3 regions of the Shewanella sp. 10N.286.52.E4 genome follow, and region 1 is predicted to be linked to each of the others. Evidence: predicted binding sites of a transcription regulator. Region 1 holds the regulator's gene; each other region holds the start of a gene.
The links. Region 1 encodes FliA, which starts transcription of late flagellar genes. Its sites were predicted from a motif close to CTAAAGNTNNNNNNNNNNNNGCCGATA; they were not measured.
Positions count from the first base shown of each region.

Region 2: AB4153_RS09975 (DUF5610 domain-containing protein) is a predicted target of FliA. The motif match lies at 7,369-7,395, and genes of this name have one in related genera.
Region 3: AB4153_RS03910 (cytoplasmic protein) is a predicted target of FliA. The motif match lies at 4,312-4,338, and genes of this name have one in related genera.

Region 1 is NZ_JBFRJJ010000028.1:76,655-87,874, forward strand. Features, by position in the region: gene AB4153_RS16430 (chemotaxis protein CheW) at 65-559, opposite strand; gene AB4153_RS16435 (chemotaxis protein CheW) at 568-1,641, opposite strand; gene AB4153_RS16440 (ParA family protein) at 1,625-2,416, opposite strand; gene AB4153_RS16445 (membrane anchored protein in chemotaxis locus) at 2,447-2,911, opposite strand; gene AB4153_RS16450 (chemotaxis response regulator protein-glutamate methylesterase) at 2,904-4,082, opposite strand; gene AB4153_RS16455 (chemotaxis protein CheW) at 4,107-6,353, opposite strand; gene AB4153_RS16460 (protein phosphatase CheZ) at 6,370-7,107, opposite strand; gene cheY (chemotaxis response regulator CheY) at 7,122-7,505, opposite strand; gene AB4153_RS16470 (RNA polymerase sigma factor FliA) at 7,549-8,268, opposite strand; gene AB4153_RS16475 (MinD/ParA family protein) at 8,261-9,142, opposite strand; gene flhF (flagellar biosynthesis protein FlhF) at 9,147-10,532, opposite strand; gene flhA (flagellar biosynthesis protein FlhA) at 10,563-11,220, opposite strand, start outside.
Region 2 is NZ_JBFRJJ010000019.1:56,236-67,455, forward strand. Features, by position in the region: gene mdh (malate dehydrogenase) at 1-11, opposite strand, end outside; gene argR (transcriptional regulator ArgR) at 328-798, shown strand; gene AB4153_RS09950 (Dyp-type peroxidase) at 906-1,844, opposite strand; gene AB4153_RS09955 (ABC transporter ATP-binding protein) at 1,953-2,981, opposite strand; gene AB4153_RS09960 (ABC transporter permease) at 2,983-4,614, opposite strand; gene AB4153_RS09965 (Fe(3+) ABC transporter substrate-binding protein) at 4,668-5,687, opposite strand; gene AB4153_RS09970 (ferredoxin--NADP reductase) at 5,939-6,688, opposite strand; gene AB4153_RS09975 (DUF5610 domain-containing protein) at 6,729-7,322, opposite strand; gene AB4153_RS09980 (FMN-binding glutamate synthase family protein) at 7,597-9,078, shown strand; gene AB4153_RS09985 (hypothetical protein) at 9,586-9,834, opposite strand; gene AB4153_RS09990 (ABC transporter ATP-binding protein/permease) at 9,973-11,220, opposite strand, start outside.
Region 3 is NZ_JBFRJJ010000007.1:12,479-23,698, forward strand. Features, by position in the region: gene AB4153_RS03885 (TMEM165/GDT1 family protein) at 1-322, opposite strand, end outside; gene AB4153_RS03890 (cation diffusion facilitator family transporter) at 725-1,813, shown strand; gene AB4153_RS03895 (MarR family winged helix-turn-helix transcriptional regulator) at 1,965-2,381, shown strand; gene chrA (chromate efflux transporter) at 2,449-3,600, opposite strand; gene AB4153_RS03905 (MarR family winged helix-turn-helix transcriptional regulator) at 3,766-4,203, opposite strand; gene AB4153_RS03910 (cytoplasmic protein) at 4,397-4,588, shown strand; gene AB4153_RS03915 (lysozyme inhibitor LprI family protein) at 4,684-5,340, shown strand; gene AB4153_RS03920 (RNA polymerase subunit sigma) at 5,440-5,826, opposite strand; gene AB4153_RS03925 (DUF3581 domain-containing protein) at 6,111-6,809, opposite strand; gene AB4153_RS03930 (TonB-dependent receptor family protein) at 7,132-9,309, shown strand; gene mrcB (penicillin-binding protein 1B) at 9,494-11,220, opposite strand, start outside.

The DNA of each region.
Region 1 (11,220 bases):
TAAGGTATTAAAACACAAAAGCCAGCAAAAAATAATGCTGGCTTTCATCGACAATCAAAAATCATTATAACTGGGTAATTTCAGCCCATTCATCATCTGATAATAACTTGTCTAAATCGACCAAAATCAATAGTTCGTTATCTCGATTGCTTACACCTTGGATAAACTTAGCGCTTTCTTCAGTACCGACATTTGGCGCATTATCAATCTCTGAACGGCGTAGATAAACCACTTCAGCAACACTATCGACTAAAATACCGATAACTTGTTTTTCAGCTTCAATGATCACAATTCTTGAGGAATCATCAACCTCTGCTGCATCCAATCCAAATCGTGAACGAGTATCAATGACGGTAACGACATTACCACGAAGATTAATAATACCTAGTACATATAAAGGTGCACCTGGCACTGGCGCTATTTCGGTATAACGTAACACTTCTTGAACTTGCATTACGTTAATACCATAGGTTTCATTATCTAGCTTAAATGTCACCCATTGTAGTACTACATCTTCTTTACCTGCAGCAACTGCTGCAACATTTCTTGAGTCTGTCATAAATAACCTCAGTCAATCGAATCTTGACAACCTAATCCTGCATCTAGCATTTCGATAAGCGCTTGCACGTTCAAAATACCACACATTTGTTCTTTTACTACACCAGCAAGCCAAGGGCGCTTACCAGGTTTTTCACGCCAATTTACGTGTGATTTATCTATTCTTACTGCATTCACCAAGGATTCGCATGCGAGCCCCCAGTTACTGTCTTCAAGCATCACTAGATATTGATAATCTATACTGTCAGCCAATTCTTGAGTATATTTTTCAGGCATTACCCAGCGGCAACTATCAACAACATTCACTTTCTGTTCACGTCGAGTTTGCACACCTAAAAACCAATTAGGGCGGCCAATCAAATGATTTATATGTTCTATTTTAACAATACCACCCAAACTTACCAATGGTACAGCTAGGGTTAACCCCGCAACATTGAAAAATAAAACTTGAAACTCATCATCCAGGACATCTTGTAAATTTCCCGTAATACTGGGTGGTACTGATGATTTCTGTTGTTCTTCAACATTAAGCTCAACTTCACTGACATTAACTTCAGCTTTATCAAAGCTTATATCGGCTGATATTTCAGGTTCTTTATTGTTTTGCGAAGATATAATTTTAACGTCATCAACCGCTGACTCTTGAACAACGGCTTTCTCAAGTTGCAATCTAACCTGCTGAGCTTTTAATTTAATCTCATCTTGAACTTGTTGCGCCGACTTATCAGACGCCGCAGAATCGATTTCGCCGATGTGTATAGACTTGCTTTCAGGTTGCTTAACTTCTGGCTTTGACACAGCCGACAACAATTTGGAAAGTGCAGCTTTATCGACTTGAGGCTCAGCAAACGCTTTTGTGACTTCTTGCTGCTGAGGAGCTACTTTTTTAACCACCGCACCCAAGCTATTATTTATATGCGGTTTTTTGAATGTTTTACTGTGTTGTTTTTTTAAACTAACCGAATTACTGTTCGACGCTATTGGTGCTGGCTTATCTTCAGCCGGCGTTTGAACCTCTTTAGTGGGCTCTTGTAGTAGAACAGAGAAAAAATCAAAAACAGTCTCGTCAACCGATTTTGACATGCTTAAACTCCTTCGCGAGCAAGAAATCCAATAAACGGTTGTACGCCTTCATACCACGTGAGCTTGGGAAAAAGTGAGATACGGGCACATGAGCTAAACTGGCATCCCTAAACTTAGTATCCACAGGAATAACATCAGGCCATAAGGTATCAGGATAAGTTTCTTCTAAGGACTTAAGGGCTGTAGGTGAAGCTTTTGTGCGTCGGTCAAACATCGTTGGCAAAATAGTAAAACTATAAGAGGTTTTTTTAGAACGCCCCATTAACCCCATTGTTTTTACCATACGCTCTAAGCCTTTAATCGCTAAAAACTCTGTTTGCACAGGAATGATAATATGCTGACTAGCCGCAAGTGCATTAACCATTAATACGCCTAATATCGGCGGGCAATCAATAATGGCAACATCATATTTATCTTCAAGCAATGAGGTGACATTGCGAAGTACCAGTCCCATTCCTTCTTGATGTCCCAATGCTCTATCAAGTGTAGCTAAAGCCATGGTAGCAGGAATTAAATCTAGCCCATCAATTGATGTAGGCACGATGTGTTTCTCAACACCTTCTAGTGTAAGGTTTTTATGAGCCAGAAATATGTCATAAAGTGAGCTTGGAACTTGCTCTGAATCAATACCGAGATAATAACCCAGTGAAGCATGAGGGTCAGTATCAATCATCAATACCCTCTTCCCACGCTTAACTAATGCACCAGCAAGACTGGCCACTGTCGTGGTTTTTCCCACACCACCTTTTTGATTAGCTATTGTCCAAACTTTCAAATCACGCCTCGCCACTCAATATTAATCGCACTATTTATTTTTATTAGCGGTGTCAGTTTCTCGGGTGGTTACCCTAATGCCACCATGTGGCAATGTAATAACTTTTACACCTTGTGCATTTTCAGTGACAGCTTGACTTGAAAGTGCAGGATTTAATGCTTGTTGACTCGTTGAAGAGTTTTCAACAGTATCAGAACTCATTAACTCGGTGCCAGGGCCAAATGCCATAGTGATATCTTCACCTTTTGCGGCTCTGGCGGCCATCGCTTTGGTTTGTCCAGGATATTTAGCTAACCAATTCGCGATTTGTTCTGCTTGTTCATCCGGTACCATTAACAATACTTGGGATGCTTTTAATTCAATAACTTCTGCATTAAGTTCGCGGTTTTTTTTCGCTAAATCAAAATATAAACTCGCTAAGCACACCACTGCAATAACCAATAAAAACACCAGCAACATTTGCTGTGTCGTCATTGATTGTTTTACTCTAGCCACGAGCAGTCTCTTTTATAATCGCTTCTGCCATATTTTCTAATGCAATTGAATGACTAGAAATACCCGCTGATGCGACGGCTTGAGGCATGCCATATACAACACAACTGGCTTCATCTTGAGCCCAAATAGTTGCCCCTGCAGTTTTTAACATTCTAGCACCTTCGCGTCCATCTGCACCCATGCCAGTTAGCACAACCGCCATAACACCACTACCAAAAGCTTTTGATGCTGATGCAAAAGTAATGTCTACACTGGGTTTATAGTTCATATCAGCATTGCCGGCGATGACTTTTAAGCGACCTAAGCTAGCGCTTTTTTCAACCATTAACTGCATTCCACCTGGCGCTAAATAGGCACAACCAGGCTTAAGCATATCCCCTGTTTGGGCTTCTTTTACATTAATTTTGCATAAGCTGTTCAGTCGACTCGCAAAGGCTGGTGTAAATGCAGCAGGCATATGTTGAATCAATAATATGGGGTGTGGGTAATTTGCAGGAAAAGCTGTCAGAATTTTTTGTAACGCTACAGGGCCACCCGTTGATGTGCCAATCAATAAAGCTTTGTATTTCTTGCCGCTCGCCCGAATCGAAGCTACTGAAGCAGTATTTCCCTGATTCGTCGTCGAATTAGCAGTAGATAACTTGGGAGTGATTGATGATTTAAGTGTCGAATTCGCACCACTCAGATTCGAATTAGTCAGTCTTGACGCTGATGAGCTTGTCGTTGAAGTTCCTAGCGAAGATGGGGTAGTTCTCGCCACTGGTTTAAATAGACGACGACGACCTAGTGCTTTAACCCTTTGCTGTAAAAGCTTAATCGCATCATCTTTATTTGATGCGATATCTTCAAAACGTTTCGGTAAAAAGTCTAATGCGCCCGCATCCAATGCATCAAGCGTTGCTTGTGCACCGTCATGGGTTAATGAAGAAAACATCAGTATTGGAGTCGGATTGGCAGCCATGATTTTACGAACGGCAGTAATACCGTCCATAACAGGCATTTCAATATCCATAGTAATAACTTGAGGTTTCAATTGAGCAGCCATATCAACAGCTTCTTGACCATTGACGGCAACACCCACAACTTCTAAGTCAGGATCTTGATTAACAATCTCACTGACTCGTCGTCTAAAAAAACTCGAATCATCAACAACTAAAACTTTAGTAGCCATTTAATTCCTTAAATAATGGAACTTTTACTTCTTACTTTTAGCGTAATATTTTAATAAGCCTGGCACATCTAAAATCAGTGCAATACCGCCATCAGAAGTAATTGTTGCTCCAGCCATACCTGGCGTACCTTGCAACATGCTTCCCAGAGGTTTAATTACCACCTCTTCTTGTCCTATCAGTGCATCAACCACAAAGCCAATTTGCATGGTCCCAAGTTGCACAATTACTACATGCCCTTGCTTTTTATCACCATGAATAAAGTTAGTTTTATTTCGATGTAACCACTGCTCAAGATAAAATAGCGGTACGGCTTTATCACGAACGATAACGGTTAATTGTCCATCTACTACATTTGTTTTAGTTAGATCGAGGTGGAAAATTTCGTTAACGCTTGAAAGAGGTAAAGCAAATACCTGCTTAGCAACATCTACCATTAGAGTCGGCATAATTGCTAATGTGAGTGGAACTTTAATCTCTAAGATTGTTCCCTTGCCCTGAACGGAATCAATATGAACAGTACCATTAAGCTGGGTGATACGGGTTTTAACCACATCCATCCCAACACCACGACCTGAAATATCTGAAATTTCTACTTTAGTAGAGAAACCAGGAGCAAAAATTAGATTATAAGCTTCGTTATCCGTCATGCGTGCAGCTGAATCTTCGTCTAACACGCCACGACTGATAGCAATTTCTTTTAATTTGTTGGCATCCATACCTGCGCCATCATCTTCAATTTTTAGTAGAATATGATCGCCTTCTTGGCTGGCTGATAAGGTAATGGTACCAGTTCTTGGCTTGCCATTCGCTTCACGGGTAATCGGCATTTCAATACCGTGGTCTACTGAGTTTCTAACTAAGTGAACCAATGGATCAGCGAGTGCTTCGACAAGGTTTTTATCAAGGTCGGTGTCTTCACCAACCATGATCAAATCAATTTCTTTATTGAGCGTACGTGCCAAATCTCTGACAACGCGAGGGAAGCGACCAAACACTTTCTTGATTGGTTGCATTCGTGTTTTCATGACAGCGCCTTGAAGGTCTGCTGTCACTAAATCTAAATTTGCCAACGCCTTAGACATCTCTTCGTCATCACGAGAAATACCTAAACTCACCAAACGGTTACGCACCAATACTAGCTCACCAACCATATTCATAATTTGGTCTAAGCGAGATGTATCAACACGAACCGTAGTCTCACCTTGTGGCATTGCATTTTGTGTTTTCGCAGGTTCTGCTTTTTTCGCAGCGGGCACAGCTTTAGATGCAGGTTCTGGCGCTTTACTTGCTGGCGCTTTATTAACTGGAGCTTTAGCTACAGGAGCTGGTGCTTTGGGCTCAGCTTTAGCAGGTTCACTTGGTGGGCTGGCTTTAGGTTTACTTGCCTCGACAGGCGGCGTGACCGCTGCTGGTGCAGAACCTTTACCGTGTAACTCATCAAGTAGTTTTTCAAATTCATCATCAGTAATGTCATCAGCATCGACTTTTGGCTCTTCAGCTACTGCTGCAGGCTCATTCTTTGCTGTCGTTGACTGAAATCCACCTGAACCATGTAGCTCATCAAGAAGCGCTTCAAATTCATCATCGCTAATTTCATCGCTAGCAGCACTGTCATTGGTAGGACTTGTGGCATTTACTGTCACACCTGCAACAGGTTCGTCATTGACTGATGTTGGGCTTTTCCCTTGTCCATGTAATGCATCAAGTAAAGCTTCAAACTCACTTTCATCAATATCATCAATGCTACCTGAAGTTCCTGCATCGGAGACAACTTCAGCTTCAGCCGCTGCAACAGGTTGTTCGATAATGGCTTCAATGAACTCTTCCACAACTTCAGGTTCAGTCTCAACAACTGTCTCAGAGATTTCAGAAGGAAGAGGCGCACCAGAACTCAAAAGCTTAAGCTTTTCAAGTAAAGCGGGATCAGCATCATCTTGCGGCTGGCCTTGCTGAGTTTGCTCAAACATACTATTGATAGCATCAACAGCTTGGAGAATGATATCCATTAACTCTGCGTTTACTTGACGCTTACCGGTTCTCAGTAAATCAAAGGTATTCTCTGCTTCATGACAAACGTCGACCATAGGGCCCAAGCTTAAAAAACCTGCACCACCCTTTACTGTGTGGAAACCTCTAAAAATAGCATTAAGTAAATCAGCATCATCAGGATTATTTTCAAGAGCGACGAGTTGCTCTTGTAGAAGCTCTAAAATTTCACCAGCTTCAATCAAAAAGTCCTGGAGTATCTCTTCATCAACATCAAAAGACATTAAATTTGACTCCTAATTAGAAACCCAGACTTGATAGCAGATCATCAACTTCATCTTGGCCTGTTACCACGTCTTCACGGGTTTCAGCATTCAAGATGGGACCTTCTGCTTCAATTTTATTGTCATCAACGACCCGTGTTGAGTCTGCTGCGCTTTCGCCAAAAATAGTGAGCATGGAGACTAAATTGCTCTCAACTTCTCTGACTAAATCAATAACACGACGGATCATTTGGCCAGTTAGATCTTGGAAATCTTGCGCCATCAAAATTTGATTGAGCAATTCCTTTAATCTACCTGAGTCATGCTCGCTATGAGACATGATATGTTGAACCTCATGACACAGAGATTTAAATTCGCTTAACGCGATGTCTCTACGCATCAATTTGTCCCACATGGGTGTGACCGATTGAATGTTATTAATTATTGTATCGGCCAAAGGTAAACATTCTTCAACTGCATCCATAGTTTTATTTGCAGCTTGCTCTGTCATATCGATAACAAAGTTTAATCTTTCTTTTGCGTCAGGTATTTCAGTATTGGCAAGTTCGGCTAAACGGGTATCAATTTGGAACTCATTTAATGAACTATGAAGTTGACGTGTCAACTTTCCGACTTCATCAAATAAATCCCGCTGAAGAGGCGCTGATAAGTCACGAATGACTTCATCAGCTTGTTCTTGTTGGCCATCTTCGAGCAGTTTTACGAGTTGCTTTGCTTGTTCAAGGTCGATCAGCCCTGATATTGCTGCCTGCATAACTTATCCTTAGCTTATGCTAAACGTTCAAATATTTTATCGAGTTTTTCTTTTAACGTTGCAGCAGTAAACGGTTTTACTACGTAACCATTCACACCCGCTTGCGCTGCAGCAATAATCTGTTCGCGTTTTGCTTCTGCAGTTACCATTAACACGGGTAAATGCTTGAGTGAATCATCAGCACGAATCGCCTTAAGCAAGTCAATACCTTGCATGCCTGGCATATTCCAGTCAGTTACAACAAAATCAAATTCGCTTTTTTGTAACATTGGTAAGGCGGTTGAGCCATCATCTGCTTCTTGGGTATTGTTGAATCCCAAGTCTCGCAACAAGTTCTTGATGATACGTCTCATTGTTGAAAAGTCATCAACAATAAGAATCTTCATATTCTTGTCCAAGGTTTCCTCCGGTGAGCTCATACACTGTGCTCTATATTAATAATTATACCTGTGTCCAATGCTTGAGTTTGCCTTTAAGACGCAGCATTGCCTGACTTAATATCTGGCTAACACGCGACTCGCTGACCTCAAGAATGGCACCGATTTCTTTTAAATTTAATGCTTCGTCATAATATAGCGACAAAACTAACGCATCTCTTTCGGGTAATGTTGTAATTGCTTCAGATAGTGCTGATTTAAATTGCATTTCAGCAAGTGACTCAAAGCTCTCATCAGGAGTAGACTCTGCTGTTACAATCACATCTTCAGATACACCAAGATCTTCAATCCCGATGATCTTCCCCACTGAAACATCATTTAGAATATGATGATACTCTTCAAGAGTCATCTCTAATTTTTCAGCAATTTCAATATCTTTTGCATCACGGCCGAGCTCTTGTCCTAATTCATCAATAACCTGGGCAACACGACGTTGGTTACGATGTACAGAACGAGGAACCCAATCACCTCGGCGGATTTCATCAATCATTGAACCACGAATTCGGATGCCAGCAAAGGTTTCAAATTTAGCCCCTTTACTGCCATCAAACTTCGATGATGCTTCCAATAACCCCATCATCCCTGCTTGTAATAAGTCATCCAATTGCACTGATGCTGGCAGCCTTGCCAACATATGATGAGCAATTCTTTTTACCAACGGAGCATACTGTTCAACAATTGAAGTTTTATTATCAAACTGAGTATACGCAGCGGCTTTATTCACTCGTTGAATCCTCTTGTTGATCTTTACGTTGAACTAATCGTTCGACAAAGAACTCAAGATGGCCGCCTGGCTGTTGAGGAACAGGCCAGCTCATAATTTTATTCGCTAAACCATGATAAGCAATCGCTGCAGGTGACTTAGGAAAAGCTTCGACAACCAATTTTTGTTTACGAACTGATTTTCTTAAATTTTCGTCAAATGGAACCGTAGCAACTAATTCTAAAGCGACATCCAAGAATCTATCCGTCACTTTACTGAGTTTGGCAAATAATTCCATGCCTTCGCGCAAACTTCTGACCATATTCGCCACAATTTTAAAACGAAAGACGCCATGTTCACGACTTAGGATTTTAATTAAGGCGTAGGCATCGGTTATTGATGTCGGTTCATCACAAACAACAATCAACACATCTTGTGAGGCACGGGAGAAACTCAGCACCATATCCGAGATACCGGCAGCGGTATCGACAATTAAGATATCGAATTGAGTTTTCATTTCACTGAAGGCGCGAATTAAGCCGACATGCTGAGCTTGTGTAAGCTCGACCATGGCTTGAGTCCCTGAAGTGGCAGGCACAATGCCAATACCTTTAGGGCCACGGACAATAATATCGTCCAACTCTGCTTCGCCAGAAAGTACATGGGATAAATTGCGTTCTGCTCGAATACCTAGCATCACATCAACATTTGCTAAGCCTAAATCGGCATCGAGTACTAACACTCGTTTACCTTTTTCAGCGAGCGCAACAGCGGTATTAATAGACACACTGGTTTTACCCACGCCGCCTTTGCCGCCACTAACTGCAATTACTTTTACTTTATCGTTATTTGGTTGATTCATCATACGTAAACCACTTGCTTGATCTCTGGTCATATTGTTACTCGAATGCATAGGCCATGTCATTTGACCACGCAGTGTCATGTGACGTTTGAGGTTTGGTGTCGTTTAATGCTGCTAACGCTTGTTTTGCGAGCATAAGCGTATCAGCAACTTGCATATCTTCTGGAACACGTTGACCATCTGTTATATAGCTTAATGGTAACCCATTTTGAATCAATACACTTAATGCGCCAGCAATCGAAACCGATTCATCTAATTTGGTCAAAATCACCCCTGATAATGGGATTCTTTTAAAATGCTCAACAGCATCTTGTAACACTCTTCTTTGAGAGGTTGCAGACATGACTAGATAACTTCTAATCGGTATTCTTGTATTTGCCATTAAATCATCTAACTGCTGATAAAGGCGCATATCACGCTGCCCCATCCCAGCTGTATCTATTAATACTAACTTACGATTCTTAAACTGGTAGAGAATTTGTTCTAATTCAGCAAGATCGTGAGCTTGTTTTACTGGACATCCCATTATTTTGCCATAAGTTGCCAATTGCTCATAGGCTCCAATACGATAATGATCTGTAGTTATGAGTGCAACCTGCTCTGGACCATGATGTGCTGCAAATCTTGCCGCTAATTTAGCCAGCGAAGTCGTCTTACCAACACCTGTTGGACCAACAAATGCCACCACGCCACCAGTACGAACAATATCATCACCTTGGTTATCTAATAAGTTCGCTAAACTCTGAGGTAACGCTCTCACTAAATCTGCAGGCGTATATTGCTGACTTAAGCCTGCCAATTTCGCCGCTACAGCAGGAGAAAACTCTGCATTAATTAATTTACTTTCTAGCATTGCCCCAACGGGGTCAGTGCGCTTTTTTTGGTCTTTCATTAACGAAGATACTTGATGAGTTAACAACCCACGCAAAGAGGCCATTTCTTCTCGCATTGCTTCAATTTCAGCAGACTGACTTTTATTCGATGTTCTTGGTTGGGCAAATTGCTGTTGTTCAATTTTAGGCTCAACTTTCGCTGTTTTTGTATCTTGTAATTGTTTGGCCCAATCGGGTAACTCAGGTTCTTCAACTCGCTGCGACATTTGTTGCTGCAAACGATTATGCTGCTTTTCGAGTAACGCTTGCAGTGAATCAGCTGCAGGAGGTGGGCTTACCTTGGTTTGCGCTTTCACTGTTGGTTTATTTTGCCCTAGTGAGACTTGATCATCACTGACATTCATAAAACCAGGTACAGGTGAATTTACAGCGACGTCCGCTTTAGGCTCATCGTAGTCAACTGCCGCAACGATTTCTATTCCACCCGTTACTTTTTTATTCGACATAATAACGGCATCAGATCCCAAGGTTTCTTTCACTTGAGCTAATGCTGAACGCATGTCTTTGGCAAAAAATCGTTTAATTTTCACTACGCACCTCTTTCAAACAGAAAGTCATCGCTATTGCCCTACCGCAGATACTATGCGTATTTGCTTTTCATCAGGTATTTCTTGGTAAGAAATAACCCGTAAATTCGGGATAGTATATTTAACAAATCGTGACAGCGTTGACCTTAGCATACCTGATGTCAATAAAATGGCTGGTTGTCCAACCATTTCTTGCTTCTGAGAAGCATCTAATAATGACTTCTGCATGCGTTCTGCAAGGCCTGGTTCGATATTTGGCCCTTCACCGCCTGTCGCCTGCATAGACTTGTGCAACATCTGTTCCAACTCTGGTGCCAATGTAATGACAGGTATCTCTAATTCAGGCCCAGATATTTCTTGAACAATCATTCTCTTCAATGCAATACGCACTGCAGCGGTTAATACTTCTGTATCATTACTCTTTGTACCGTATTCTAACAGGGTTTGTACAATTGTGCGTAAATCACGGATAGAAACACCTTCATTTAGAAGGTTTTGCATCACTTTAACCACAGAACCCAATGGCATGATATCTGGAATGAAGCCATCAACTAACTTAGGCGAGTTTTTACCTAGCATATCCATTAACTGCTGTACTTCTTCATAACCCAGTAATTTAGCCGCATTGTTAGTCAACAGTTGGCTGATATGGGTCGCGACAACTGTTGCCGTGTCTACCACGGTATAACCT
Region 2 (11,220 bases), on a different contig from region 1:
GCTACTTTCATAATTATCTCCAATAACGTTCTAGTGTATGACTTCTAAATGTATGATTCGCAGTTTGTGACATAGATCATATTTCTTGTGGCGTCACATTACTGCATCAGCGAGACAATTTCAATTATCCGTTAGTGGAGTAAGGTGAATTACTTATTCTATGATATGTATATAAATAATCACTGATTTAGCCATTCACACTGTAAAGTGAATTTTTATTCACCGATTTAGCTTATTTCTTGACTTGTGACGTTTATCTATTCAAAATGAACCCGTTTTGTGAATATATTGTATTCATTTTAATTATTACTATAAGACGAAAAAAATATGCCAGCGACCAAGAATCAGGATGAACTCGTTAGAACGTTTAAGTCGATACTAAAGGAAGAGCGCTTTGGTAGCCAAAGTGAGATAGTTAACGCGCTGCAAGCAGAAGGTTTTGGCAATATCAACCAGTCAAAAGTTTCACGTATGCTGAGCAAATTTGGGGCCGTACGTACTCGAAATGCTAAACAAGAAATGGTGTACTGTTTACCTGCAGAATTAGGTGTTCCTACCGCAGGTAGCCCAGTAAAAAACCTCGTCCTCGACGTTGACCATAACCAAGCAATGATTGTGGTTCGCACCAGCCCTGGCGCTGCACAGTTGATCGCTCGCTTATTGGACTCAATAGGTAAGCCTGAGGGGATTTTAGGAACGATTGCTGGAGATGACACTATTTTCATTTGTCCAGCTAGCATCAAGACTATTGACGATACACTGGAAACGGTTAAGTCACTGTTTAATTACAGCGAGTAATTAAACGATATCGGCGAACTAACCGATGTAAGACAGGAAGTCAGCCAATAAAAAAGCAATGCCATCGCATTGCTTTTTTTGTGTCTGATAGTTAACAACTAAACAGGTTAGTCATTAGCAAACTGAGCTAAGAAATCTAATGAAGGGGCGAAAAAAGATGAGCCCGTTAATGCTTTAGTGAATTGCATTAAATGATCATGGTTACCATGGCCATCACCGTGCACCATACTGCGAAGCATTTCTTCAAAATGAGTTGGCTTGCTACAGGTCGAGATAAACATTAACCCTTGCTCTCTTAATGAGCCAAACGGCATGCTTTGACGTAGGATTTCCATTGACTTACCATCAGCGTCTTTTAAGTTAACGCGTTTAATATGGCTGGTTAATGGCTTATCTTCAGAAGCATATTCAATATCATCTTGCTTTGTTCGGCCGATAATATCTTCTTGTTTCTTCTGTGGTAGGCGATTCCACTTACTTAAATTATGAGCATATTTTTGCACATGCACATAACTGCCGCCTTTAAATTGATTATCTTCATCAGCGACTAGCGCAACTTCTTGGCGACTACGCCCTTTCGGGTTTTCAGTGCCGTCAACAAAGCCTGTTAAATCACGGCTATCCATGAAACGGAAACCACGTTCTTCTTCAATTAGCTCAACCAAACCTTCAAACATTTGGCTAATTTCATTGGCAACTAAATGCAAAATATCATAACGATCACAGCGGATATGCATGAATAAATCGTACTCAATGGCAGGAGCATCACGATTCCCCTCTTGCATCGCTGGGAATGGACGCAATTGAGCTGGACGCTGTTCACCATAAATAGTGTCCCAATAGTTAGCACCAATAGCGACAAAACCATTAAAGGCACTGTCTGCATATTGATCTGATAACTCGTAAATATATTGGGCTACATTGGCTAAACAAGGACGCAGTTGAGCTTCAACGCCGTCATTTGCATTAAACATCAAGTAGACGCTATGCAAATTTCCTTCAGCACAAACTCCTAACTGTTCGCGAGGCATATTCTGTGTTTCCATGTTGGAATCAACCACCTTTGACAATAATAAGATGCTAATATTGTAAGGTAGTTGAGCAATTTATTCCTTATGCTCTATACGATAATTAACCAATTTAGACTTAGGTCACTAAAATATCACTAAAGGGTGTGCCGATATGGATAAATTCACTTTCTGACCAAGCTTCAATGCAGTTAATTGACTTCTCACTTCGAGCGTTTGTAACCCTACTTTAACCCAATAATGACAAATTGTACCCAGAAAACGCCTTTCGACAATTTCACCATGCCCTTGAGATGCTGGTTGTAAATCAATTTGTTGCGGTCGTAGTAGTAATTCACCTTGGCTATTAAGCGCGAGGTTTAACGTTTTAGTACTCTCAATTAACCCTAAAACCGAAGAGACCTGTGTTGGGCTTTTAACCGTAACAGTTAAATAGTTGCCCTCGCCTAAAAACTCAGCCACATAACGCTCAATAGGTTCAGCATATAGCTCTTCAGCTAACCCATGCTGAACAATGCCGCCTTCTTTAAATAAAGCTAACTTATCAGCAAATACAAATGCTTCATCTTTACTGTGAGTAACAAATACTGCGCTAACGTTACGCTGCTTAAGGATTTGCCTAATTTCTAACATCATTTCGCTACGTACTTGCGAATCAATATTTGAAAAAGGCTCATCGAGTAATAGCAGTTCAGGCTGATAAGCCAGCGCGCGGGCAATCGACACTCGTTGCTGCTGGCCACCCGATAATTCATGAGGGTATCGCTTACCTAACCCTTCAAGTTTAACCAGTTGCAACATATCTTCTAGGCGTTCACTGCGTTCTTTTGCAGTTAAGTCTTTTACTCCAAAAAGGATATTGTCGCTCACGGTTAAGTGGGGGAATAACGCATAGTCTTGAAATATCATTCCAATGCCGCGATTTTCACTCGGGACAAACACACCATCAGCACTTAGCGACTGACCATTGATAGCAATACTGCCTTCACTAATGGCTTGCAGTCCGGCAATCGCGCGAAGCAATGTCGTTTTACCGCAACCACTTGGGCCCAAAAGAGCCACGATTTCACCTTGCTCTAAAGTCAGATTTAATCCTTTGAGAATCACCTGTCCTTGGTAGTCACTTTTTACATTTTGAATGGTCAATGTGGACATATCAGCTCTCTTGCTCCAATGAACGGTTTAGGTAAATCAACGGGATAAGCCCAACAATTACAATCACAATAGCAGCTAAAGCACCATGTTCGAGTTGCTCATCTGAAACGAATTGAAAAACATGGGTCGCAAGGTTTTCAAATCCAATAGGACGTAGTAATAATGCCGCAGGGAGTTCTTTCATGCTTTCGATAAAGACCAGTAACGCGCCAGCAAATATACCTTTACGCAGTAAAGGTAAGTGCACGCGCCATAATAACTGTCGTGGCTTTTGCCCCATGGTAATACTGGCCATATCTAATGAAGGCGATATGCGTTTATAGCTGTTTTCAATACTCCCGATTGAAATCGCCACAAAGCGAACACAGAAAGCAAAAATCAACGCAAACACACTGCCGGTAAATAGCAGTCCTGGTCCACGGGCATCAAAATAGTCATAAACATCATTAATCGCGAAATCAAGATAGGTTAATGGCACTAACACACCGATAGCTAATACGGTGCCAGGGATCGCGTAACCTGTGCTACTTAACCGAGAAGGTAAAATGTCACTTTTACGCGGGCTCACTCGCCTAATAAACATCATCAGTAAGGCTAAAACAACGCAGATAAAGCTCACAACAGCGGCAATGTATAAGCTATTAAAACTGTATTGCCAAAAACGACTGTTCCAGCTTTCATCGAAATAGTCGATGGCATAACCCGCAAGCACCATAAATGGCAGTAAAAAAGCCAACACAATAAGTAAACTGCAATAGCCAAAAGACACCCAAGCTTTAACGCCTTTAAGGTGATAGCGATCAGACTCAGTTAACCTTGATTGTTTTTGGAATAACTCTTGTTTACGACGGGCAAAACGCTCAAAACCCACCATAGCGAATATGACCAATAGCATGATTGCTGATAATTTTGCTGCCGCTGAAAGGCTGCCATACCCTAGCCAAGTATCGTATACAGCAGTGGTAAGTGTTGGCACAGCAAAGTAGCTTACAGTGGCAAAATCAGCAGCCGTTTCCATGGCAACTAATGCCATGCCAACGGCTAGCGCAGGCCTTGCCATCGGTAAACCTAATCGCCAGAAACTTTGCCAAGGACTACAGCCCATAATACGTGAGGCGTGCAATAAGCTCGAAGATTGCTCCATAAAAGCGGTGCGAGCCAGCAAATAGATATACGGGAATAACACCAATGACAGCATGATAGCTGCACCAGTTAAAGTACGAATATCAGGGAAATAGTAATCTTGAGGGGAGGTCCAGCCAAACACTTGCCTTAACATGCGCTGCACGGGGCCTGCATAGTCAAGCATGTCGGTATAAACATACGCAACAATATAAGCGGGCATTGCTAGGGGCAGTAATAATGCCCATTGAAAATATCGACGAGCAGGAAAGTCACACCTCGCCACTAACCAAGCAGCAGGAACAGCAATGACTAAAGAACCGAGACAAACCTGCAACATGAGCAACAGGCTGTTACTGATATAGGTTGGAAGTACGGTATCAATTAAATGACTAAAAACAGCTTCGTCAGGGAATGTTGCTTGTACTAAAAGTGCAAAAAGCGGCAATATTAATATTACCGCAATCGCATAACCAGCGAGCGACCAGCTTCTGGTTAAGCCTAAGATCATAAATACTTTCCAGTCAGTGCCGCATGATTATCATGCGGCGTAATAAAGCATCCTTACAGATCAAATTTTACTTCATCAAGTAGCTTCACTGCTGCTTGATGGTTTTCTGCTAGCTTAAAGATTGGAAGACTATCAGCTTTGAAGTCACCCCAAGAGGCTACCATTTCAGAAGGCTTCACATCCGCTTTAACCGGATACTCCATATTCACTTCTGCGTAAGATTTTTGAGCTACATCAGACGATAAAAACTCCATTAATTTTATCGCATTATCTTTGTTTGGTGCAAACTTAGCGAGTGCCATACCTGAAACATTGATGTGAGAACCACGGTTTTGCTGATTTGGGAAATTGATATATACCGCTTCAGCCCAGCTCTTTTGCTTAGGATCTGACATCATTTTACCGAAGTAGTAGCTGTTACCGATAGCAATATCACATAAACCTTCTTTCACCGCTTTAACTTGTGCTCGGTCATTTCCTTGTGGCTTACGCGCTAAATTGGCTTTAACACCTTCAAGCCAAGTTTTAGTTTCAGCTTCGCCGTGATGAGCGATCATTGATGCAACTAATGCGATGTTATAAGGGTGTTTGAAGCTACGCGTACAAATTTTCCCTCTGTACTCTTCAGAGGCTAAATCTTCATAACTTAGATCAAGCTTACCGACACGGTCTTTAGAAGAATAAACATTACGAACACGCATAGTCAGCGCATACCAGTCATTTTCTGGTGAGCGATATTGCTCAGGAATATTGTTGTTAAGCGTGTCACTGTTAACATCAACAACTAAGTCTTTTTCGACCAATTCCATAAGGCGCGAAAAATCAGAGGTGAGTACAACGTCAGCAGGAGAAAGACGACCTTCACGAGCAATACGCTCTGCAATACCATCTTTAGCGAATACGACATTGACGTTAATGCCTGTATCCTGGGTGAATTTTTCTAAAATCGGCTCAACAAGAAAAGCTTGTCGGTATGAATAAACAGTAAGATCTTCAGCTGCTGTAGCAGTCATTGATCCCATTGATGACACAGTAGCTAAACCTAACAATGCTAGACTTTTAAACGACTTCATTCCAAATTCTCCTTGGCGTTGCATAACTCACTTCACCTTGTCACAAATATATATGTAACAAAATAGTGAGTGATTGCTTATGGAAATGATAATAATTATCAGTTGCGAAAGGATAATAGATCGCTGCTAAAGGAGCAAGTGTTGTTTATGAATCCATCTTTGAATACCAAGGGAATTTATGTATTTATAAGCAATAAATCATATCCCAAGAGCTGCATAAATTAGATGTCATACAGCTTGTTCAAGGCAGATTACCAATATTTTTCAACGGTGATTTGGCCAGGGGCTCGACGTAAGTTCTTCACTAAACCTTTTTCAATTAATGCTGTTTGCGCATCGGTAATCATTCCAGGATTGCCACAAATCATCACCTGAGAATTATCTTGATTAAGCGCAACTCCAGCTGTCTGTTCAAGAATACCGCTTTGTAATCCATCAGGAATTCGACATGACAAACCACCGCTATATGCTTCGCGGGTGACTAACGGAATAAATATGAATTGGGTTGGGTATTTAGCTTTTAATGCTTCTAACTGTGGTAAATAGGCTAAGTCTTCAATCAAGCGAACACCATACACTAGCGCCACTTTATCAAATCGCTGCCAAGGTTCTGCTGTTTCCATCATAGAAATAAATGGCCCAACAGCTGTACCTGTCGCTAAAAACCATAGATGCGGCCCTTGTAAGGCGCCGGTGGGAATTTCATCTAAAGTCATAAAGCCAGCCGCCTTGGTGCTCACTTCAATTGTGTCACCAATACTCAGTGCTTGAAGATCTGGGGAAAGCTGTCCGTCTTCTACAGCAACAGCCAACACTTCGATATAGTCTTTCCCTGGTGGGTTGACCACTGAATAGGCACGCGCAATACGTTTCTCATCACGAATTTGACTCAGTTTGATAAACTGTCCTGCAATAAATGGTTCTACATCTGCTTTGATGCGTAGCGAGAATAACTTCTCATTCCATTCAATACGTTCAATGACGGTACCCGTTGTCCACATAAGCTATTCCTTGAATCTTAGATGAAGAAATCGATTGTATTCATTCAACTTGCGGCGGTGCTGTATTTTGTTTAAAGGTTTCAAGCCCTGCCTGAATTAAACTATAGGTTTGTTCGACCCCTGCTGCAATGTCACCTTCAAGTACTTTCAAACCCGATAATATCTCGGTTGCCTCTTTAAAGCCTTGATCGATAGCACCAGAAATTTTGTCCATAAAAGTATCTAATTGTTCAGAAAACTCCATTTGGCTATTCTGCTGCTGGTGCACCGAAAAGAAATTGGTCGCAAAACTGACTATACGCTCTGCCGTCGCTTCTGGCGAATAATCAACATCGGTTTCTGCTGCTTTTTGTATCGCGTTTTCACCCATTGTAGGTTCAAGCTCAATATTTATCGCATCAATTGCAGCGCGATATAGCAATGCCATCGATTGATCGCCCGCTGCAATACTGACCTTTTCTTGTGCCGCTAAAATACTGCTATTTTTCAACTCGCGGCTTATTTCACTCACTGAAGGTTTTTTTATTTCAGTAGTCTCAGTTATTGGCTTTGAATTCAATTTGTCCGCCGCCTGTTCAGGCGGTGATTGACGATTCGATTTAGCATTCATTTGCGTCGGATTATATAACTCCATCACCAGCTCCAATTAACGATTAATTACATTTCAGGTTAGCTTATTTTATCGGCAACATAATTAAAAACTTAAGCTTTTAGCTTTAATCGGTAAACCATTTTCACGAAGAAAACTGAGCCACGAATATCTGAAGATGAAAATGAGGCTAGAACAATGGGTTAGCTTCATCCATAATCAATTAAGTCAAAAAGTAAACAATATTACGAATAGCATTCAGCTTAAACGATGCTAAGTTTTGTCACGGTTATCCATTGAACATTTTTAAGGAACAAAAATGCAACCACATTGGTTTATTGTCGGATTAGAGATATTTACTGGGTTATTTTTAGCCTGTATTGCTTTCGGTGTTATCGCGGTTATTTATATGTATATCGTCGATAAAGTACAAACCAAGCAGGCGATTCGACATAACTACCCCGTAATTGGCCGCTTTCGATATTTATTCGAGAAACAGGGTGAGTTTTTTAGACAATATTTCTTTGCTCAAGATCGTGAAGAGCTGCCATTTAACCGTGCAGAGCGCAGCTGGATATATCGTGCTGCTAAAAATATTGATCGCACCATTTCATTCGGTTCAACCCAAACACATGACAAGACTGGAACTGTGATGTTTTTGAATGCTGCATTTCCCAAGTATGACTCAGATGAACATACAGACAATATTCTTACCATTGGCGCTGAATGTAAGAGCCCTTACCAAACATCCACAATTTGTCATATTTCGGCCATGAGTTTTGGTGCTTTATCACGTCCCGCAGTGACGGCACTGTCCCATGGCGCAGCGCAAGCAGGTTGCTGGCTCAATACTGGAGAAGGTGGATTAAGTGAACATCACTTAAAGGGTCATTGTGATTTAGTGTTTCAAATTGGCACAGCCAAATACGGTGTTCGAGATGAAAACGGCAAACTGGATGACAAAAAGCTAACTGCTATAGCAGCCCACGATAATGTAAAAATGTTTGAAATAAAATTAAGCCAAGGTGCTAAACCGGGCAAAGGCGGTATTTTACCAGGGGTAAAAGTTACCAAAGAAATTGCTGACATTCGAGGTATACCTGTAGGACAAGACTCTATTAGCCCAAATGGCCATGCAGAGTTTACTAGTGTCGCCGATATCATTGATATGATATGCCACGTTCGCAATGTAACCGGTAAGCCTACTGGTATTAAAGCGGTATTAGGTGACGAGCAATGGCTCAATGATTTATGTGCTGAAATTAACCGCCGTGGAATAGAGCATGCACCTGACTTTTTCACCTTAGATAGTGCTGAAGGTGGTACTGGCGCGGCGCCACAAGCCTTAATGGATCATGTTGGTTTGCCCATAAAAGAAAGCTTACCGATAGTGATTAATTTATTTAGACAGAAAGGCTTAAAGCAACGGATAAAAGTCATTGCCAGTGGCAAGATGGTACTGCCTTCTCAGGTGGCATGGGCATTAGCAACAGGCGCCGACTTTATCGCTTCAGCGAGGGGTAATATGTTTGCACTCGGTTGCATACAAGCATTGCAATGTAATAAGGATACCTGCCCTACTGGGATCACCACTCATAATAAACACCTGCAACAAGGGTTAGATCCCCATAATAAATCAGCAAGAGTGGCTAACTATAATCGCTCTTTGCATCATGATTTAAAAATTATTGCCCACTCTTGTGGGGTCAGTGAGCCTAGGCAGTTAACTCGCCAGCATGCAAGAATAGTTACAGAAAGTGGCATTTCTATCTCCCTAGATAAGTTTTATCAACAGTATTAGTTTTATTAAAAGACATAAAATGATGCTTTAGCAAAAACTACTAGACTTATTGCTAATATATTGACAACGAATATCTTTGGACTATTGTTAATTTAGGTGTAAAATTGTGATGTAGAGCACATTCCTAGGGGCTTATTTTTGAAATCAGAAAACTCAATAATGACGGCTAACAGAACGAATAAAGCAATTTCGTTAACTTGTAGCAACTGCGAAAAGCTATCTGAAATTGAAGGCGAGAAAATCTGTTTCGAACAAGGACAAATCACCAGGTTAACGGAAGATGCTAACCCAAATTCAATGATTAAGATGGTCTGTCATAGCTGGTCTAAAAACAGATAGTTTAAAACAGATAGTTTCAAAACAGATAGTCTAAAAAATAGTCTTTTAAGCTAATTAGAGACAATTTCAGCAATAAAAAAGCAATCCTAAGGATTGCTTTTTTTATGTGAATTTCATTTTTACGTCTTTAAATAAGCCCGTTTGCTCATGAGGCTTATCGACAGAAGTTTATACCAAAATATCTGCCGCGCTATCATCCGCTTTCAATAAACTATCTTCGCTATCGTTATCATTTATTTTTGCGAGTGTTAGTCCACGGGTAGTCACAATCAAACCTGCGCATAATTCATCATAGACAGACTGCAATTCATCTTGATTCATTTCTCGCTTTTCCAGCGTCGCCATAATCGCAAACCAATCCGTGGTCACTTTATGTTGTGTACCCTCTAAGGCTGCTATTAAAGAAATGTTTTGCACTAACGACCTCCATTTTTAGGCTTAATTACCTGATAATTTCCTATTTACCTAAACGATCTCAATCCTTTCCAGGCAATTAAAGCTAATTATACACAAAAACTGCACTATCAAAGAGAGAAAACGTCTACAAGCTGCACATCAAAGTGTGATTGTTTGCTCATTTTGAATTCGCCACAGTTTTGCATAGACGCCATTTTGTAGTAAAAGTTGTTGATGGGTGCCTTGTTCTGCGATTTTCCCTTGGCTTAACACGACAATTTTATCAGCATCAATAATAGTAGATAGTCGGTGCGCAACAACTAAACTTGTATGGCCTTTTTCTGCGACTTTAAGCGCTGTTAAAATAGCCTGTTCAGACTTGCTGTCTAAGGATGAAGTCGCTTCATCAAACACTAGGATAGGAGCAGATTTTAAAATCGCGCGAGCAATAGAGACTCGTTGTTTTTCACCACCAGACAGCTTCAAACCTCGCTCACCCACTTTGGTTTGCCATTGATTTGGCAGCGACTCAATAAAGTCGCTCAAATTAGCTAATTTTACCGCTTCTTTTAATTCTTCATCACTCGCTGAAGGCCTACCATATAAAATATTATTATAAATCGTGTCGTTAAATAGCACGGTATCTTGCGGCACTATCGCAATCGATTGACGTAGTGCTTGCTGAGTCAGTTGTTTAATGTCTTTTCCATCAATCGTTACCGAGCCACTATCAACATCATAAAAACGAAATAACAGTTTAATTAATGTTGATTTACCCGCACCACTTTCACCGACTACCGCCACTTTTTGACCTGCAGGAACGGTAAAACTTACCTCATTGAGAATCGGTCTTTCATCATAATTAAAACAAATATTATTGAAACGCAGCTCGCCTTTTGTTGGCACCACTTCAGACGCACCTGCAGTATCTTGAATACTCGGGACTTTATCTAATAAACCAAACATACGTTCAATATTGGCTAATGCGCCGCGGATCTCTCGATAAACAAAACCTAAAAAGTTAAGTGGGATGAATAACTGCATCATAAAAGCGTTAATTAATACGAAATCACCCAAGGTCATATTGCCCGCGGTCACTTCAGACGCTGCAAGCCACATCATCGAGGTCATTGCCACTGCGATAATTAAGGCTTGTCCTGCATTTAATGCAAATAATGACAGCCTATTTTTACGTTTAGCGACTTCCCATTGATCTAACGCCGAATCATAACGTTCAGATTCATAGCGTTCATTATTAAAGTATTTAACCGTTTCATAATTCAATAAACTATCTACCGCACGAGTATTTGATAAAGAGTCTGCATTAGCGGCATCTCGAACAAAACCCGTTCGCCATTCTGTCGCCACAATGGAATAACCAATATAGGCCACTACAGCAATCAAGGT
Region 3 (11,220 bases), on a different contig from region 1:
ATGCAATAAAGCTGGCGACAAAGGGGCCACGATTGGAAATTTTTTCGTCATCATCGAGCTTGTCAGGAATAAGCACCCAAGCGGCCATAGCAAGAAAACTGATGCTAACCACCCAAGTTAATACTTGTGGGGTTAAGTAGTCTGCGATCACAACACCAAGGTAAGCCGCTAATGCATGATTGGCTATGGTCGCTAAAAAAATAGCAGCAATAATAGGGATTGGTTTTCGGTATCGACTCGCAAGCAGTAGCGATAAAAGCTGAGTTTTATCTCCTATTTCTGCTAGAGCAACGGTCGTTATGGATATGGCTAAAACGCTCAAAAAGGTCTCTTATAGAGGTGGGGATTATGTTTAACCTAAGACAACGCTCACTCCCCACCTCGGGTTGTGATCATTGTCTATGGTCTCACTAAATTTTTCAGTCAACGACAATTAACCATCATTGAGCTAGGAATAAAATCTTGAACGCCATGATGATTTTGCATCAATTATGTTGACGAACAAACCGACTCAATAATGTGAGCGGCAAGTTACTCCCCAAAGACAGCGGCAGTGTAAAGATTGTCAGTATCTTTTGCAAGAGTCGTAATTACGGTAAATAAGATAATTGTGATGTAACGTCACTATGTCACTCTCGCTCAAAAATGGCCTTGCGACATTGATTTAGTTTGATAGCCAAGGTAAGTTAACAAAATACTTTGATAATCAAACTAAGGTGTCATTTTGAATTTTGCAGTCGAGCATCATCACGATTTTAATGCCCAGAAAAGTTCAGGGGAAAAAAGAACCCTTTACGTATTAATACTCACAGTCACAGCCATGGTGGTTGAGATTATTGCTGGTACGGTTTTTGGTTCGATGGCACTACTAGCTGATGGTTGGCACATGGGCACCCATGCCGCAGCGTTTTGTATTACCTTGTTTGCTTATCGTTATGCACGCAAGCATGCTCACAGTGATAAGTTTTCTTTTGGGCCAGGTAAAGTCAGCGTGTTGGGCGGCTATACCAGTGCTATTGTCCTTGGTGTTGTGGCATTACTGATGATAGTTGAATCGGTAAGTCGACTATTTAATCCTCATACGATTCAATTTAATGAGGCTATCATTGTGGCCTTTATCGGCTTGGCCGTGAATGTCGCCAGTATATTTTTATTGGGTGACCACCACCATCATGATCACGACGGGCACTCACATGGCCACTCACACGGGCACTCTCATGAGCATTCACATGAACAGGCTGATAAGCTCTCGCACAAACACTGCCATGAAAAAAATCATCACAATAGCCACTCACATGACCATAGCAAAACAGATGAGCATTCCCATGAACATTCTCATGGACACTCTCATGAAAATGGCGAAAAACATCATGACCATAATTTACGCGCAGCCTACATGCACGTATTGGCTGATGCGCTCACATCGGTATTAGCGATTGTTGCATTGGTGTTCGGTAAATTTTATGGCTGGCATTGGTTAGATGCTGTTATGGGAATAGTCGGCGCACTTGTGATAACTAAATGGACCATAGGCTTGATGAAGCAAACCAGTCCTATTTTATTAGATGAGAATATTAATGAGGAATATCGCCAGTCAATTAAAGCGGCCTTAGCACCTTATGCTGAAGTAAAAGATCTCCATATTTGGAAAATCAGTGGTCATCATTATTCAGCAGCAATTACCTTAGTGTCGACAAAAAATGATATTTCAATCGATGAATATAAGACCTTGCTGAGTCAATTTGATAAAATCAATCATCTGACACTTGAAGTTCATCCATCACCTGATCAAATGACTAATCAGATGGCTTAATCCAGTGACTAATCCAATGACTAATTAAATGGCTATTTAACTAAGTCGATTAACTAGGTCGATTAACTAGGTCGATTAACTAAGTCGATTAGCCAAGCTGATTAAGCCTGCCAATTAAGCGAATAGATTGAATGTATTTATGAGTTATCACATGAAAGATATTGAAAAGCTGAATCAAACCATTACTGAATTTTATGACAAAATGTCTTCTTGGGAGCAATCCGTTGTAAAGGAAACGGGTTACTCGTTGGCACAAACTCATACGATTGAAGTGCTTGGTATTCACGGCGCCTTAAGAATGAAAGAGCTTGCCCAAAAGCTTGGTATTACAACAGGTACCTTAACAGTTCAAGTGGATAAGTTGGTCAGTCTTAATCTGGTTGAACGCTGTGCTCACCCTGAGGATGGCCGCTCAACGGTCATCAAACTCACAGATGCTGGTGATAAGATTCATCGACAGCACAACCAGTTGCACCTTGACTTAATGAACGACTTAACTCGCCATGTTGACCCTGAACAAGCAACAGTATTACTGGCATGCTTAGAGAAAATGAATCAAGAATTTTAAGGCTATAGCAATAGAAAAATCGACTATAGCCCCAGAGATAAAAGATTTGGCGGGATTCAAATAAGCATTATAAAAAGCTCACCAAGGCGCCAGTCGCAGCAAAACCTAACACCAACAACACAATGTTTGGTTTACATGTTTTAAGCACCGCAAAACCCGTTAACACCAATGCCATATCAAGCGGTTCTACCACTGCTGAAGTAAAAACAGGACTATACAGCGCGGCAAACAATAAGCCGACAACGGCAGCATTTACCCCAGAAATGGCACCTGAAATTGCAGGCCTTTCACTAATGGCATGCCAGCTTTTTAAGCCCACCAGCATTAATAAGAAACCTGGTACAAATATCGCTATCGTAGCAACCAGTGCGCCGAGTATCGGCTGCTCTAACCATAAGTCAGCCCCTAAAAAAGTGGCTAAAGTGAACATTGGGCCAGGTACCGCTTGCGCCAGCGCATAACCCGTTAGAAAGCGATCTGAGCTGACCATTTCACCCACATTGGCTTCAAGTAATGGCAGCACAACATGACCGCCACCAAAAACTAAACTGCCCACTTGATAAAACTGCGCAAAAACCTGACCTAAAGTGCCCGTTTGGTTAATAAAGTAAAAGCTCGCCAGTAGACCAACAATAAATATTGAAAGCCATGCATAGTTCAATTTAATCGGCGTGTTATCTGGGGTAATATTCGCGCCTTTAGTCAGTACCATCACACCGATAATCGCTGCTATCAGTAACACCACAATTTGGGTTAGTAATGACGGGAACAGCATAATGCTTACAGCTGTGCCAACCATGAGCACTCGCGCTGTTTTACGCTGACAGAACTGACCAAACATGCCGAGGGTGGCATCTGCAACGACAACGACAGCTAATAATTTAAGACCATGTATCACACCAGAAACAACTTGGGTTTCTAGCCAGTGAGCACTCGTTACAGCAAGCAGGAAGAGTAAAACAAAAGAAGGTAAGGTAAAGCCAACAAATGCAGCAACTGCCCCCGCAAGACCACCACGGTGGTATCCGATAGCAAAACCAACCTGACTGGAACCAGGTCCTGGCATAAATTGGCTTAACGCCACTAAACTGCCATAACGTTTATCATCAAGCCAGTTCAGCTCATTGACAAAGGTCTGTCTAAAATAGCCAATATGTGCAGCTGGGCCGCCAAAGCTAATAAAACCTAATGCTAAGAATCGAGTAAAAATCTGCCACATAATTAAACTACTTCCATATCGCTTAAATACTGTTTTGCATCAGTACAACGGCGACAGACTTTATAAGGGTGAGCTAGATAAAGTCAGTGCGATTGAGACTAAAGATGCTTTCACGCTAATTATATGACAGTTTAATTTAACTTTTATGACATAGAGATAATCAATTTAATCTTTAAGATTCATTAGCGCGTTTTCACAAAGCTGTTTTAATTGACGCAATTGCTCTGCATCACCACCCACTTTACAACGCATTAATTCAGGAATGCTTTTCGCTTGTTGGTGTAAGGCTTTGCCCGCTTCTGTGAGATGCAGTACGCGAACACGCTCATCGTCTTTATTACGATCACGAATAACCAATGCTTTAGTTTCTAATCGTTTTAATAACGGCGTTAAGGTTCCTGAATCTAAATGCAGTTTTTCACCTAATGTTTTCACGCTAATGCCCGACTCTTTCCACAACACCATCATCACTAAATATTGTGGGTAAGTCAGAGATAATTGATCAAGCAAGGGACGGTAAGCTCGAATGAGCGCATTCGTTGCACTGTACATAGCAAAACAAACTTGATTCTCTAACGCCAAGGGATCCATTTTCTGACTCATGGTGACTCCTTTCTCGATAAAATGAGTGATACAAACCTATGGCGCTATCTTAACATATTTAATTGCGCACAAGTTAATATCCAGATTGTCGAATTATCAAAAAATAGTCTATAGTTTTTCCCGTTTCAGCCGATAACAAAATACTGCTATCTACATGTCGTATTGTATAGCCGCAACTTATGAGTGAATACCCATGTCTTTATCTATCAATGCACCATCATCAATGCCAACTAATATTGATTCTGGCAGTAGTTTAAAAGTGGCTGTGATGGCTAAAAACCAACAAAAAGTGGAAGGACAAATGGCAATGCAGTTAATTGAAGCTGCACAACCTGAGCCTCAACCTGTTGGCAATGCTGGACACATCATCAACACCAAAGCGTAAGTTGAATTAATACTCCCGCTTTAAAACAGTACTAATAAACACTGAATACGCTATGATTTGTTCTATGAGTTATTTAGAACAGGATGTTGATAACAATGTTGACACCAATGCAAACAATTATGCGTATTCAGACTTCACGACTTTCAACTCTCGCTTTTTCAATTTTATTTTTATCGTGCTCAGTTAATGCATCTGACGCCGTCTCCCCCGCTTTTGATTGTCAAAAGGCCAAAAGCCAAGTTGAAGTGTTAATTTGTCAGGACAATCAACTTGCCAAGCTAGATATGCAAATCAATGCAACATATCAAAAAGTGATCAATCAAATTAGCAGCGAAGAAATAGCCCATGTGAAGGCTTTTCAGCGAGGTTGGATTAAAGGTCGCGATGATTGCTGGAAAGCGGAACAAATTAAGCAATGCGTGCAATCGTCTTATGAAACACGATTAACTGAATTACAAATTGCTGCAGGTGAATTTGAAGTACCTGAACCCATTCAATATGAATGCGGCCTTGAAGCAAATGATACGTTAACCAAAGTAACGGCATATTTTTATAATGACACAGCAATTCCCGCAGCAATGCTCACGGTTTCGCCTACATCCGATTATATTAACGCGACGAATTTAGCCTTGTTAACCCGCACGGCATCAGGGGCAAAGTATCAAGGGCAAAACTTTAGCTTTTGGACTCATCAAAGTGAAGCGACTTTCAGCCAATATGCGCAAGCCGATCTCAACTGCAAATCACATTAATATCACCCCGAGATAAAACCAAAAACCATAAAACAAAAAACCATGTCATATGACATGGTTTTCATTGTTATTCTACAGAAACGCTGTTGCGATAAGTGGTTAATTTAAAATAGTGTAACCACGATTAGCCATACAATTACGTACTACGGTTTCTTTTTCTGCCTGATAATTTGCTTCGTTTGCGCGTCTATCACGTGAGCCACCCAGTAACCCAGAAACAACACCAACACCTGCGCCGATTTTAGCACCGTCAGAACCACTGCCACCTGCAATCGCAGTACCTGCAGCGCCTACAGCTGCACCTTTAGCAGCACTGCTGACCACGCCACGAGAGTTGCTATTTTTTTGCACTTGCTGTGACATTTCAGTGCATTGATGCTCGTCATACACAAAGTCTTTATCGTCTACGCCTGTTTTATCATAAATGATATTTGCGCTTGCAGAGAAAGCAAAAAAAGTCAGTGAAACCAGTAATAATTTTTTCATTTGAATGCCTCAAGCGGAAATTAATGTCGTCACATTGCAATTGTTATCATTCGCAATGTCATTGATATTGTATAGCCTACCTTAATTTTAGCGTAAAAAAGGAATATCACCTTTTACGAATGGAATAATGGTAAATGACACAAGGTTTACTCCACTTAATCTCACAAATATAGCTCACAAATATATTACATAAAGCTATATTTCAAACACAAAAATCAGATTTTAAGCATAAAAAAAGCAGCGTTATTAGCTGCTTTTTATCATCAATAACGCTGATGAGCTTATTAATTTAGCTTACTACTTTCATAAGTGTGGCACATCTGTTGAGCTTGTTCTTCGTTATACTCACGTAGTCCGCTTAACACTAAGGTTTTCACTCCACTGCCGATCACTTTGCCTTCGCTTTTTAATGCAAATTGCAATGTCACATCACCACGCTTACCGTTAATCTCCATGTGCTGCTCTACTAACTCTAAGCTCATTTCAGTGAACTCAAACGTGTCTAAATGAAACGACATGCTTTCGTATATCACTAATGGTCGCGTTGGATTAATCATCATGCCGTATTCTTTCATCATAGGCACCAACACATGAATAAAGTTAAGCCCAGAAAAAGCCACATAACTTTTAATAAAAGCCGCAGTTTGCACATCACACTGACAAACTTCGCCTTGGCGTTCTATGTGTAAATACTCTTTACCTTTGGTATCACAGATACTGAACTTCTCGCCTGCATCTTTATCTAGCTCAAGCTCGATGCCATCGCCAACCATACCGGCAAATTTAAACTGCATGTTTTGGCTTAAACCAAACTCAGTTAACACTAAGGCAAATAACAAATCACCAGGGACACAAAAACGTTTGGCACCGACATTATGAATAGGGTTAAAGTCTTCAGCGACGTGTTTTGCAAAGTCACTCGCTTGTTGGGCTGAAATAAACACGCTCTGATCTTGCTTGGCATAATAAGGTGACAAAAACATATACATCCATTCTTAAATCGTGAAAGAAATCCCTCTCTCGTCGAGCTGGGCTTTTTTTATTTGCACCGAGTGTACTAGAAAAATCCCAAAACACTCAGCCGATGACTCATTTAACAACATTAAAGTTAATGATTGACCGAAAACATAATGTGACCTTGATCGCATCCATCTTAATCCAAAGCTCAAAAGCAGCGCAATCGTTAATCACAGTTAAGTAAATGTTGATTTTAATGTTCATTTAAGTAAACTTCACGACAATTAAGATACAAATAGAAACAATTGCTATTTGCATTTTGCTTACAAGTCGTCTTTGGAGAACCGTATGACCCAGCGCAACTGCCTTCGTATCAGCATTCTAGCTAGTGCTCTATTAACTACTTTTGCAGCATCCGCTGCTGAAAACGCCACAATGGAGCAAATCTCCATTTTTGGTAGTTCAAATCCTGTTAATAATGTGCCTGGTAGTGCCCATGTTATCAACGACGTTGAAATAGAGAATTTTAAGTACACAGATATTATGCGTACGTTAGCATCTGTACCTGGTGTGTACATTCAAGAGGAAGACGGCTACGGCTTGCGTCCTAACATTGGGATGCGTGGTACTGGTCAAAATCGTTCTGAGAAGATTACTGTGATGGAAGATGGTGTTTTAGCGGCTCCAGCTCCTTACGCTTCACCTGCTGCTTATTACTTCCCGACATCAGGAAGAATGCAGACAGTAGAAGTAATGAAAGGTGGCTCTACGCTTAAATATGGTCCTCGTACTACTGGCGGTATTATTAATATGATTTCTCGCCAAATCCCTCAAGAAGAATTAGCGGGTGGAATCGATGTTGCTGCAGGGCAAGATGGCTTTGCTAAATTACATGCTCATGCTGGCGGACAAGGTGAGCGAGTTGGCGCAGTTGCCGAAGTTTATCGTTATCAAGCAGATGGTTTCCGCGATATTAATGGTGTCGGCGGTGATACCGGTTTTACCAAGAATGATGCATTAGCAAAAATTAGCATCGACAGTAGCGAAGATGCAAAGTATCAACAACGTGTTGAGCTAAAATTAAAGTACTCAGATGAAGTCTCAAATGAAACTTATATGGGCTTAACCGAAGAAGACTATAACAGCAGTCCTTTTACTCGTTACTCTGCATCGCAAAAAGATGAAATGACGACTGATCATAAACAGATCCAGTTGAACCATATTATTGATTTCAGTGACACTGTGACATTAGCAACAACTGCTTATTACAATAACTTTGCTCGTAACTGGTATAAAACCTCAAAGGTTGATGGTCAAAGCTTAAATAGCGGCGGAATAGAAGCTGCTGCAGATTTTGACCGAGCTCCGGCTTCTTCATCACCTATTGATGTTCAAGTTAAGGCAAACAACCGTGAGTACTTATCTCAAGGCATTCAAACTGAATTAAATTGGTTGCTAGGTGATCATGAATTGTCATTTGGCGCTCGTTATCACGAAGATGAAATGGATCGTTTCCAGTGGGTTGATACTTACGAGCTCAATAATAACCAAGTGATGTCACTAACTGACAGCGGCACGCCAGGTACTGACTCAAACCGTATCGATAGTGCTGAAGCGTTTGCACTTTATGTTCAAGACCAAATTACTTTAGGTGATTTAGCCATTACTGCGGGCCTTCGTTATGAAGATGTGACGACTCAACGTCGTGATTGGGGTAAAACAAATCCAGGCCGTGAAGGTGCGCCAGATAAAGATATCAGTAACAGCTTTGATGTTTTACTACCATCAGTAGCAGCAACTTATCAGATCACTGAAGATTTAATTGTGCTTGCTGGTGTACAGAAAGGTTTCGCACCTTCAGCGCCTGGTAATGATGATGGTGAAGAGGAAGAAAGCTGGAACTACGAAGCTGGTCTTCGTTACAACACTGGCGCATTAAGTTCAGAAGCAATTGTGTTTTACAGTGACTACAGCAACATGCACGGTAACTGTACCGCTGCGCAAGGTTGTGATGATGACAACATTGGCAATCAGTACAATGCAGGTGAAGTTGAAGTCACAGGCTTAGAACTGAGCTTAGGTTATGAGTTTAATCAAACGGGCGAAATATCATTCCCTGTTAAAATGGCATACACCTACACCAGTGCAGAGTTCCAAAACAGCTTTAGCTCAGATTTTGAATCATGGGGCGATGTAGAAAAAGGTGACGAACTTCCTTACCTTCCTGAAAACCAACTATTTGTCTCTGCAGGTGTACAAGCAGAATCATGGCAAGTAACGATTGCCGGCCGTTACACGTCAGATATGCGCACAGTGGCTGGTCAAGGAACAATTCCATCAGAGCAGTTAATTGCTGACAAAACCATTGTAGATTTATCTGCACGCTACTTTATTAATGATGCATCAGAAGTCTACTTAACCGTGGATAACTTATTTGATGAAACCTATATGACAACCCGTATTCATGGCTCTATCTTTTCAGGTAAGCCACAGACTGCGACTGTAGGTTATAACTACAAGTTCTAACAAACTTATGAGTTAATCAGCCAAAGCCAGCTTAATCGCTGGCTTTTTTTGTGGCTAACAATTTTGATAATACAGGCGTATTAAAAACAACACGCTTACGATCAAAAAGGGTTCACCAGTGATAGTGAACCCTTTTATACATTAATTTGAGCGATGAACTTATAACAAAGACTCTTTAGTTAGCCTAGTTAATGATTTTTTGCCACCAAGAACGTTCTTCACCGCAATTATCAATTGGCTGATAGCTGTCAATGCGGGCTGGCATGGCAACGACATTGTCACAATCAGATTGCTTTGCTACACCGGTAGTTCTATCGAAATAACCTTGGGTAATACCATTGGCAGGAGTCATTCTTAACCCTAAAGGCGGACGATTGTTCAAGAAGGCTTGGTAAACCGCCATAGCGCCGCTGGAACCATATAAGCCTGTCTTAGAGTTATCATCTTGACCAACCCAAATCGCGGCAACGTTTCTTTCATCAAAGCCAGCAAACCATGAGTCACGGCTATCGTTACTGGTACCCGTTTTACCCGCTAAATCAACATTTGGGAAAGCGCGTCCTAAACGTTTTGCCGTACCATCTTTTACCACTTGATTCATAGCATATTGCACCAGGTAATCGGTTGCTGGCTCCATTCCTTGTGTGGCACTTTCTCGGCTCACTTTCAAAGGTTGATTGTTGCTATCTAATACCGCCGTAATCGAGGTCAACGGACGGTATCGGCCATTATTTGCAATCGTTTGAAATGCTTGTGCCACCATATACGGCGAGCCATTAATCGCACCTAATAACATTGACGGATAACGCGGTATAGCCTCACTCCAACCCGCATCTGCCATAGTTTTAGCCACATTATCCACACCGACTTCAATACCCACATTGACCGTTGGTACATTCATTGAGTTTTTAAAGGCGGTCAATAATGGTACTTCGTCTCTAAAGACTCTATCCACATTTTGCGGTGACCAAGTTTTACCCTGGCCATTTTGCAAAGTAATCGGTTTATCAGCCACAGGTGATGCCAAGTTGTATTTACTGCCTTGCTGAAGCGCCGTAGCGTAAACAAACGGTTTAACCAGAGAGCCAATCGGGCGTCGAATTTCTACCGCACGGTTAAAGCCATCAAAACTTGGCACTCTATCACCGACCATTGCCGCGATACCGTCAGTATATTTGTCGGTGACGACCATGCCGACCTGCACATTTTTGGCACGTTCATCTAAGGTCTTCATGGTCGAAACAACTGCTTTTTCAGCCGCATCTTGCGCCATAGGATCAAGTGTGGTGTATACCTTTACCCCAGATTGCTGCAATAAACTGTCGCCATAGCGGCGGCGCAGTTCATTTTTCACTACCGCAAAGAAAGCAGGTAACTTCTGATGTACTGACTTATTAAAGTCACGTAAACCAATGGGCGATTCAACCGCCGCTTTATACTGTTCAACAGTGAGTTTGTCGTCTTCCATTAGTAAGCGCAGTACCAAGTCGCGACGATTCTGAGCACGTTCTGGCGATCGCCAAGGGTTGTAATAAGATGGCCCTTTAATCGCAGCGATCAAAAATGCTTGCTGCGATACAGTTAACTCGGCAATTGGACGGCCAAAATAGAATTGCGAAGCCAAGCCCATACCATGAACGCCGCGAGACTTATCTTGCCCCATATAAACTTCATTTAAATACGCTTCAAGAATTTCATCTTTGCTATAACGAAAATCAATAATGATCGCCATTAAGGCTTCACGAATTTTTCGCACGATGGAACGCTCACTGGTCAAAAAGAAGTTTTTAGCCAACTGCTGAGTTAATGTCGAGCCGCCTTGAACTGTGCGCCCTGCGGTGATGTTAACGATCGCTGCTCGCGCGATCGCAAAAGGGTTGACTCCGTGATGCTCATAAAAACTGCGATCTT